Regions from separate parts of the Mesorhizobium sp. M1D.F.Ca.ET.231.01.1.1 genome, predicted to be linked through region 1. Evidence: predicted binding sites of a transcription regulator. Region 1 holds the regulator's gene; the other holds the start of a gene.
The links. The regulator PhoB, encoded in region 1, activates phosphate uptake and scavenging genes when phosphate is short. The targets are predictions, from matches to a motif close to TGTCATNNANCTGTCAT.
Positions count from the first base shown of each region.

Region 2: EN874_RS34230 (alkaline phosphatase PhoX) is a predicted target of PhoB. The motif match lies at 1,752-1,768, and genes of this name have one in related genera.

Region 1 covers NZ_RZOZ02000002.1:257,063-261,269, reverse strand. Annotated here, with positions in the region: gene pstA (phosphate ABC transporter permease PstA) at 1-444, shown strand, start outside; gene pstB (phosphate ABC transporter ATP-binding protein PstB) at 441-1,244, shown strand; gene phoU (phosphate signaling complex protein PhoU) at 1,265-1,969, shown strand; gene phoB (phosphate regulon transcriptional regulator PhoB) at 1,988-2,677, shown strand; gene EN874_RS33645 (DUF1127 domain-containing protein) at 2,803-3,060, opposite strand; gene EN874_RS07600 (winged helix-turn-helix domain-containing tetratricopeptide repeat protein) at 3,171-4,207, shown strand, end outside.
Region 2 covers NZ_RZOZ02000001.1:511,160-515,366, forward strand. Annotated here, with positions in the region: gene EN874_RS02540 (purine-nucleoside phosphorylase) at 58-765, shown strand; partial or broken gene EN874_RS34225 (ribbon-helix-helix domain-containing protein) at 762-951, opposite strand; gene EN874_RS34230 (alkaline phosphatase PhoX) at 1,227-1,697, opposite strand; gene EN874_RS02555 (hypothetical protein) at 1,809-2,195, opposite strand; gene urtA (urea ABC transporter substrate-binding protein) at 2,534-3,814, shown strand; gene urtB (urea ABC transporter permease subunit UrtB) at 3,951-4,207, shown strand, end outside.

The sequences.
Region 1 (4,207 bases):
CATTTCTCGGCGATCGCCGGCGCGGTGGCGCTGTCCATCCTGGTGATCCCCGTCGTGGTGCGCACCACCGAGGACATGCTCAACCTTGTGCCCAACGCGCTGCGCGAAGCCGGCACCGCCATCGGCGCGCCGCGCTGGGTGGTGATCCGCTCCGTCGCCTATCGTGCCGCGCTATCCGGCATCGTCACCGGCATATTGCTGGCGATCGCTCGCATTTCAGGCGAGACGGCGCCGCTGCTGTTCACCGCGCTCAACAACCAGTTCTGGTCGAGCAATCTCAACGCGCCGATGGCCAGCCTGCCGGTGACCATCTTCCAGTTCGCGCTCAGCCCCTATGAGGAATGGCAGCAACTGGCCTGGACGGGCGCACTCATAATCACCCTGACGGTTCTCGGGCTGAGCATTTTCGCCCGCAGCCTTACCGGACGCAGAGAGGACAGATGAAACCGATGTTGTCCACCGACCTTAACGTAGCCGAGACGGCCGTCGAAAAGGCCAAGATCGAGGTCAAGAACCTCAACTTCTACTATGGCCAGTCGAAGGCGCTGAAGGACATCAACCTGTCGCTGCCGGAGCGCAGCGTCACCGCCTTCATCGGGCCGTCGGGCTGCGGGAAGTCGACGCTGCTGCGCGTGCTGAACCGCATCTACGAACTCTACCCGAAGCAGAGCGCCGAAGGCCAGGTGCTGCTCGACGGCAAGAACATCCTCGACCGCTCGCAGGACCTCAACCTGCTCAGGACCAAGATCGGCATGGTGTTCCAGAAGCCGACGCCGTTCCCGATGTCGATCTACGAGAACATCGCCTTCGGCGTCAGGCTGTACGAGAAGATCAGCAAGGCCGAGATGGACAACCGGGTCGAGTCGGCGCTGAAGCGGGCGGCGCTGTGGAACGAGGTCAAGGACAAGCTCAACGCCAGCGGCCAGAGCCTTTCGGGTGGCCAGCAGCAGCGGCTCTGCATCGCCCGCACGGTGGCGGTGAAGCCGGAGGTCATCCTGCTCGACGAGCCGGCATCGGCGCTCGATCCGCTGTCGACGGCCAAGATCGAGGAGCTGATCGACGAGCTGCAGGCCGACTACACGATCGTGATCGTCACCCACAACATGCAGCAGGCGGCGCGTGTGTCGCGGCAGACGGCGTTCATGTATCTCGGCGAGCTGGTCGAGTTCGACCGGACCGAGAAGATCTTCACGTCGCCTCGCGAGAAGCGCACCCAGGACTACATCACCGGCCGCTTCGGCTGAGTTCATACGAGGACATCACCATGGCCCATACGGTCGCTTCCTTCGACGACGATCTGAGGCAGATCAGCCAGCTTATCCGTGACATGGGCGATCTTGCCGGGTCGATGGTCGGCGCGTCGACCAAGGCTCTGCTCAACTCCGACAACGCGATGGCGCAACGTGTGGTCTCCGACGATGCCATCATGGACGCGCGGCAGCGCGAGCTCGACGATCGCGCCATCACGCTGATCGCCAAACGCCAGCCGATGGCCGACGACCTGCGCAGCGTGGTCGGCGCCATCCGCATGGCCGGCGACCTCGAGCGCATCGGGGACCTTGCCAAGAACATCGCCAAGCGCGTCGGCTCGGTCGGCGTCAGCGCCGCGCCGCGCGACCTTTCGCACTCCATCGATTCGATGGCGCAGCTGGTGCTGATCCAGGTCCAGGGCGTGATCGAGGAGTATACGGCGGGCGACGCCACGGCGCTCGCCAAGCTGCGCAACGACGACGAGCGCATCGACGTCAAATACACCTCCGTCTTCCGCGAGCTCCTGACCTACATGATGGAAGACCCGCGCAACATCACGGCTTGCACGCATCTTTTGTTCTGCGCCAAGAATCTGGAGCGCATCGGCGACCATGTGACCAATATCGCCGAGAACGCCTATTATGTGCTGACCGGCACGCAATTGCCCGCGAACCGTCCGAAACAGGACGAGACGGCGATGTCGGCGCCGGCGGCCTGACAGCGAAGGTAGCTCTATATGATCGCGCCACGCATCATGGTGGTGGAGGATGAGGAGCCGCTGGGGGTGCTGCTCCGTTACAACCTCGAATCCGAAGGCTATCAGGTCGAGGTGGTGACCCGCGGCGACGAGGCCGAGATCCGCCTGCAGGAGAACGTGCCTGACCTTCTGGTGCTCGACTGGATGGTGCCGGCGGTTTCCGGCATCGAGCTTTGCCGGCGGCTCAGGATGCGGCCCGAGACCGAACGGCTGCCGATCATCATGCTGACGGCGCGCGGCGAGGAAAGCGATCGCGTGCGCGGCCTCTCGACGGGCGCCGACGACTACCTGGTCAAGCCGTTCTCGACGCCGGAATTCATGGCCCGGGTCAAGGCGCTGCTGCGTCGCGCCAAACCGGAGGTGCTGTCCAGCGTGCTCAAGGTCGGCGACATCGTGCTCGACCGCGAATCGCACCGCGTCTACCGCAAGAAGAGCGAGATCAGGCTCGGCCCGACCGAGTTCCGGCTGCTCGAATTCATGATGCGGCATCCCGGCCGGGTGTTCTCGCGCAGCCAGCTGCTCGACAATGTCTGGGGCGAGACGATCTATATCGACGAACGCACGGTGGACGTACATGTCGGACGCCTGCGCAAGGCGGTCAACAACGGCCGCATGCCGGATGTCATCCGCACCATCCGCGGGGCGGGTTACGCGATCCGGGAAGACTAGGCTAGAGCCCCGCCATCCCGATGGATCGAAATCATGTTCCAGGGGCAGAACTCAATAGCAGGCGGTTGCCGATGCCGCAGTAGTGGCGATGCAGGGGATATGCATGAGGCCCGGCTCGCCTGGCCTCAAGCCTTCCTCCGGCTTTCCCGCAGGCGCTTCACCGTTGCATCGACGATCGGACCGATGTCACTGCGATCGATACCCACATCCTCGAGATAGTGGTCGTTGAGCCTATTCAGTTCCTCGATCACGGCGATCCGGAATACTTCATCCTGGCACCAGCCCACCAGTTTGCCGAGAACGCGGCCGACACCAGAAGAGGACCAGTGGCGCCAGGCATGCGGCCTTGCGTATGGCGGCAGGGACTTCACACTCGTTGTCATGTCGAACCTCCCGGAAATGTTTATGCAGTCTCTGCCTTCTCCGGCGGAAAGACCCGAAATGCTCCTGAAAGAGTTCGGAAAAGTTTCCGAAGTCGGGTAGATTTCGGCCCATGGTGATGATCCACCGAATGGGACCGTTCCGCCTCGATACCGAGACGGGAATCGTGTTTCGAAATGCCGAGCCCCTCGCATTGGGGCAGCGAGCGGTTGCGCTCCTGCGCGTGCTGGTGGAGCGAGCGGGTGCACCCGTCTCCAAGGCTGCGCTGATGGATGCCGGATGGTCCGGTCTCGCCGTTGAAGAAAGCAACCTGACTGCCCAGATCGCGGCACTCCGCCGGGTGTTCGGGGAAGAACCCGGCGGCGAGCGCTGGATCGAGACGCTCCCGCGCCGCGGCTATCGGTTCGTCGGACCAGTGGTCCCGGCGAAGGACCCGCCCCAAGATGAAGGAGCGGAAGTGAATCCGGCACTCCTGATTCCCGGAGGGCCCTCCCTCGCCGTTCTGCCCTTCGTCAACATGAGCGGCGACCCCGAGCACGAATACTTCAGCGACGGTATCACCGAGGACATCATCACCGACCTCTCGAAGGTCTCCACGCTCAACGTGCTGTCGCGCCACACCACCTTCACGTTCAAGGGCAAGGCCGTCGAAATAGGTCAGCTGGCTCAGCGGCTGAAGGTCGGTTACGTCGTCGAAGGCAGCGTGCGCAAGGCTGGCGGGCGGGTGCGGATCACGGCGCAGCTGATCGACGCGAGCAAGGACAGCCAGGTCTGGGGCGAGCGCTATGACCGCGAACTGAAAGACATCTTTGCGCTGCAAGACGAAATCGCGCAGGCCATCGTGGCGGCGCTGAAGATTAGGCTGCTGCCAGCCGAGAAGACAGCGATCGAGAGCCGCTCGACGCAGGACCCGGAGGCCTATCAGCTCTATCTCCAAAGCCGGTATTACCGGACGCAGCAGGGAGCGAGAAACCTGGAGATCGCTGTTCGCTTTTGCCGGCGAGCGCTGGAAATCGACCCTGACTACGCTCGCGCCTGGGCTTTGGTCGCCCTCTGCCAGGCGGGCCTGCATTTCAGGGGAAGGTCAGAAGAGCCGGGCTTATCAGCCGCCGAAAAGGCGCTCTCGATCGATCCAACTTTGGCCGAGGC
Region 2 (4,207 bases), on a different contig from region 1:
TGCTGCGACCCTGCCATGATGGAGATCGGATGGATCCGATCATGGGGGTGATAGCGCGTGACGCCGCACATCGAGGCGGGCAGGGGAGACTACGCCGAAACGGTGCTGCTGCCGGGTGATCCCGAGCGCGCTCAATGGATGGCGGACACCTTTCTCGAGGCGCCGCGCTGCGTCAATCGCCGTCGGGGCGCGCTTGGATTCACCGGCCGGTTCCGCGGCAAGCCGGTCAGCATCCATGCGACCGGAATCGGCGTCTCGTCCTTCCTGATCTATGCCCATGAGTTGCTCGACTATCATGGCGTGAGGACGCTGATCCGCACCGGAACATGTGGCGGGCTGTCGGAGAGCGTTCCGCTGCGGGGCCTGGTCATTTCCAGTGCCGTACGCGCCGAAGGGGCCATCAGCGGGCAGGTGTTCGGACTTTACCAGCCGGCGGGGCCCGATGAGACGCTTCACGCGCTGGCGCTGCGGCGGGCCGCCGATCTCGGCATCGCCTGCAGCGCCGGGCTCACGGTCTGCAGCGACGTCTTCCATCATCCTGATGGCCGTGCCCGGTTCGACGAGCCCAGGGCGCTCGGCGCGCTGGCAGTCGATATGGAAACCAGCGCGCTCTACCGCATCTCGGCGCGGTTCGGTGCGCGCGCCTTGTCGCTGCTGACGGTGGTCGACCACGTCGCCACGGGCGAGCAGACCGATTATTCCGAACGCCAGGCGCTGTTCACCGACATGACGCGCCTGGCGCTCGAAGTGGCGGTTGAGAGCTAGGCTGCCACCTGTTTCAGTGCCGCCTGTTCTTGCGCCGCCGGCCGCTGACCGCGCAGATAGAGCGCGCAGGTCGTGCGAAGCATCGAAACGAAATTGGCGATCTGATCTCGATCGCCTCGTCATAGAGGGTCGAGATGAATTTGGGTGTCGTCAGGCCTGGCTTTCGGCGATCTCGTCTCTGACGGCCAGTTCACCACCGGCGGCGCCGAAAACCCGACACTGACGATCGTGTCGCCGGCCATCCGCCAGGCCGACTGCTTAGCCGCCAGATATCGGCGAAAGGCATCTAGTGTTTCACCGTTTCACGGAAACGGCGAAACGCCCTATCTCCTTGTTTTTACGCAATTCCGGACGGAAAACCGCTCACACTTTTCCTGGAATTGCCTTAGTTCCACCTTCCGGCTGCCTGCTGGCGCGGAACCCGATCAAGCTCCGCCTTGTTATGCAGGCGCGCGGTCGCCTCAGGCACCGACCGGCTGGCCGTCCTTGCGGCGGATGGCGACGACCGACGGGCGCGGCGGCTGGCCGTCCTTGAAGTCGGGCCACAGCGTCTGCACCTTATCGAGCGTCTCGGCGTCCTCGGCCGGATGCTGGACCGACAGGAACAGCGTCGTGCCGTCGGGCGTGAAGCAGGGGCCGGTCGCCTCGGCGCCGTGCGGGCAGGTAAACAGCAACTTCGGCAGGCCGCGCGCCGCACCCTCGGTGTCGACACCATAGAACGTCTTGTCAAAGACCCGCTTCAGCTCGGGAAAACCAAGGGTGGATTGAGCGGCGGCGGCATGTGTTTCGCCGGCAAACAAGGAGCCGACGAAGCTGCCGCCGGCGATCAGCGCGCCGGAGGCGAGGCCGCCCTTCAGCATGTTGCGGCGCGAGACGCGCGCGGCAATGACGTCGCGGATAACAGGGGAGGGTGAAGACGGAGAATTGGCCATCGTGTCTACCTCTCAAGGTGGATGTTGACGACAGGCGCTGCCTAAGCCGCTTCGGCAACAGCCGCATGACATGAGAGAGCGTGTTGCGATGGAGAAGCGGACGGGCCGCCGCTACCCCTTGGTGCAGGTCGACGCCGTGAAGGCGCCGTCGGGTTGCTTCATGATGATGTCGAAGGACGGCCTGCCCGGGCCGTCGAGTGTCGCCTGCGTCATCGAGATCGAGTTGCCGCCGCTGGTGTAGCCGCCGAGCGGTCCGAGCCAACTGATCTCGCCATTGGGATTCATCTGGTAGTTGTAGGTTGCCGCGGTGCCGAAGGTCACCGGGCCGCTATAGACATTGCCCTTGATGGTGATGTCGCCGAGATTGAAGAACAGGCCGAGCAGGTAGACCTCGCAGTGATAGGTCCCGTCGGGCAGCCTGCCGTCGGTGAAGTCGGCGCGGGCGCTGCCGGCGGCGGAGGGGAGAAGCAGGAAGCTCAGGATGATGCGTAAGGCCATGACGTCGCTCGTTTGCGCCGCGACCTTGCCCCATTTTGCCGCCGTCTCGCAACCCGTTCGCGGATTGCGGCATGCGTAGCTGAGATTAAAGTTTAGGCATTTTTACAATTTGGGCAAAATTTAGGCAGTCGTGCGCAAAGTTTTCTCAGTCCTGATCCATCCCCAGAGATCCGATACGTGCGACGGCTATCCGATAACCAACTGTAACTATTCGTCTATCGCGCCTGACCTTACCATGATCCCGCGTTTGGCACGTCGCTTGCACCGCTATGTTGCGATGCAAAACAACCAGCTTGGGAGCGTGGAACATGAGGGGTAATTTCTCGACAATAACAAAAATGTTTTCGGCCGGCGTAGTCGCTGCCGGCCTGTCGATGTCGGCTCCCGCCAAGGCGGCCGACGACACGATCAAGGTCGGCATCCTCCATTCGCTGTCGGGGACCATGGCGATTTCGGAGACGACGCTGAAGGACGTCATGCTGATGCTGATCGAGGAGCAGAACGCCAAGGGCGGCCTACTCGGCAAGAAGCTCGAGGCGGTCGTCGTCGATCCGGCGTCCAACTGGCCGCTGTTCGCCGAAAAGGCGCGCGAGCTGATCTCCAAGGACAAGGTGGCGGCGGTGTTCGGCTGCTGGACCTCGGTGTCGCGCAAGTCGGTGCTGCCGGTCTTCTCGGAGCTCGACAACATCCTGTTCTACCCGGTCCAGTATGAGGGCGAGGAAAGCGAGCGCAATGTCTTCTACACCGGCGCCGCGCCGAACCAGCAGGCCATTCCGGCCGTCGACTATCTGATGAGCGCCGATGGCGGCTCGGTGAAGCGCTGGGTGCTCGAAGGCACCGACTATGTCTATCCACGCACCACCAACAAGATCCTCGAAGCCTATCTGAAATCGAAGGGCGTGCCGGCCGAGGACATCATGGTCAACTACACGCCGTTCGGCTTCTCCGACTGGCAGACCGAGGTCTCGGCGATCAAGAAGTTCGGCTCGGCCGGCAAGAAGACCGCTGTCGTGTCGACCGTCAATGGCGACGCCAACGTGCCGTTCTACAAGGAGCTCGGCAACCAGGGCATCAAGGCCGAGGATATCCCGGTCATGGCGTTCTCGGTCGGCGAGGAAGAACTGGCCGGTCTCGACACCGGTCCGCTGGTCGGCCATCTCGCCGCCTGGAATTACTTCGAGAGCATCGACACGCCCGAGAACAAGAAGTTCATCGACGACTGGCACAAGTTCATCAAGAACGACAAGCGCACCACCAACGACCCGATGGAAGCCCATTACATCGGCTTCAACATGTGGGTGAAGGCGGTCGAGAAGGCCGGCACCACCGATCCGGACAAGGTCATCGACGCCATGGTCGGCGTATCGGTGCCGAATCTCACCGGCGGCTATTCGGCCATGATGCCGAACCATCACATCACCAAGCCGGTGCTGATCGGCGAGATCCAGGCCGACGGCCAGTTCGAGACCGTGTCGCAGACGCCGGGCCTGGTGATGGGCGACGAATGGTCCGACTACCTGCCCGACTCCAAGAACCTGATCTCGGATTGGCGCGCGCCTCTGTCCTGCGGCAACTTCAACGTCGCCACCGGCAAGTGCGGCGGCAAGGGCACCAACTGATCCCGGTCCGGACTTGGTCCGTGACCCCAGGTCTGTCGGATCGCGGAGTGGCCCCACGATCCGAGACCGCAGCCCGGGCGGGCCCTTCGGTCCGCCCGGGTGAAAGCCTCGAACCCCTGGAAGCCGCTTGAAGACGATGACCTTGTTGCGCGCGATCGGCCTGATGTTGCTGCTGACGATGGCAAGCCTGCTGCCGTCGAGCGCGGCTGAGGCCGATCTTCGCGCGACGATCGCCAAATTTGCCACCGCTGCGAATTTCGCGGCCACCGAAGCGGTCGTGCGCGAATTGGCCGCGAGCGGCGATCCAGCCGTCGAGCGCCCGCTCTCGGCGCTGGCCGACGGCAATCTCTATATCCGCAAGTCCGATTCCCAGGTCTTTGTCGGCAAGGAGGG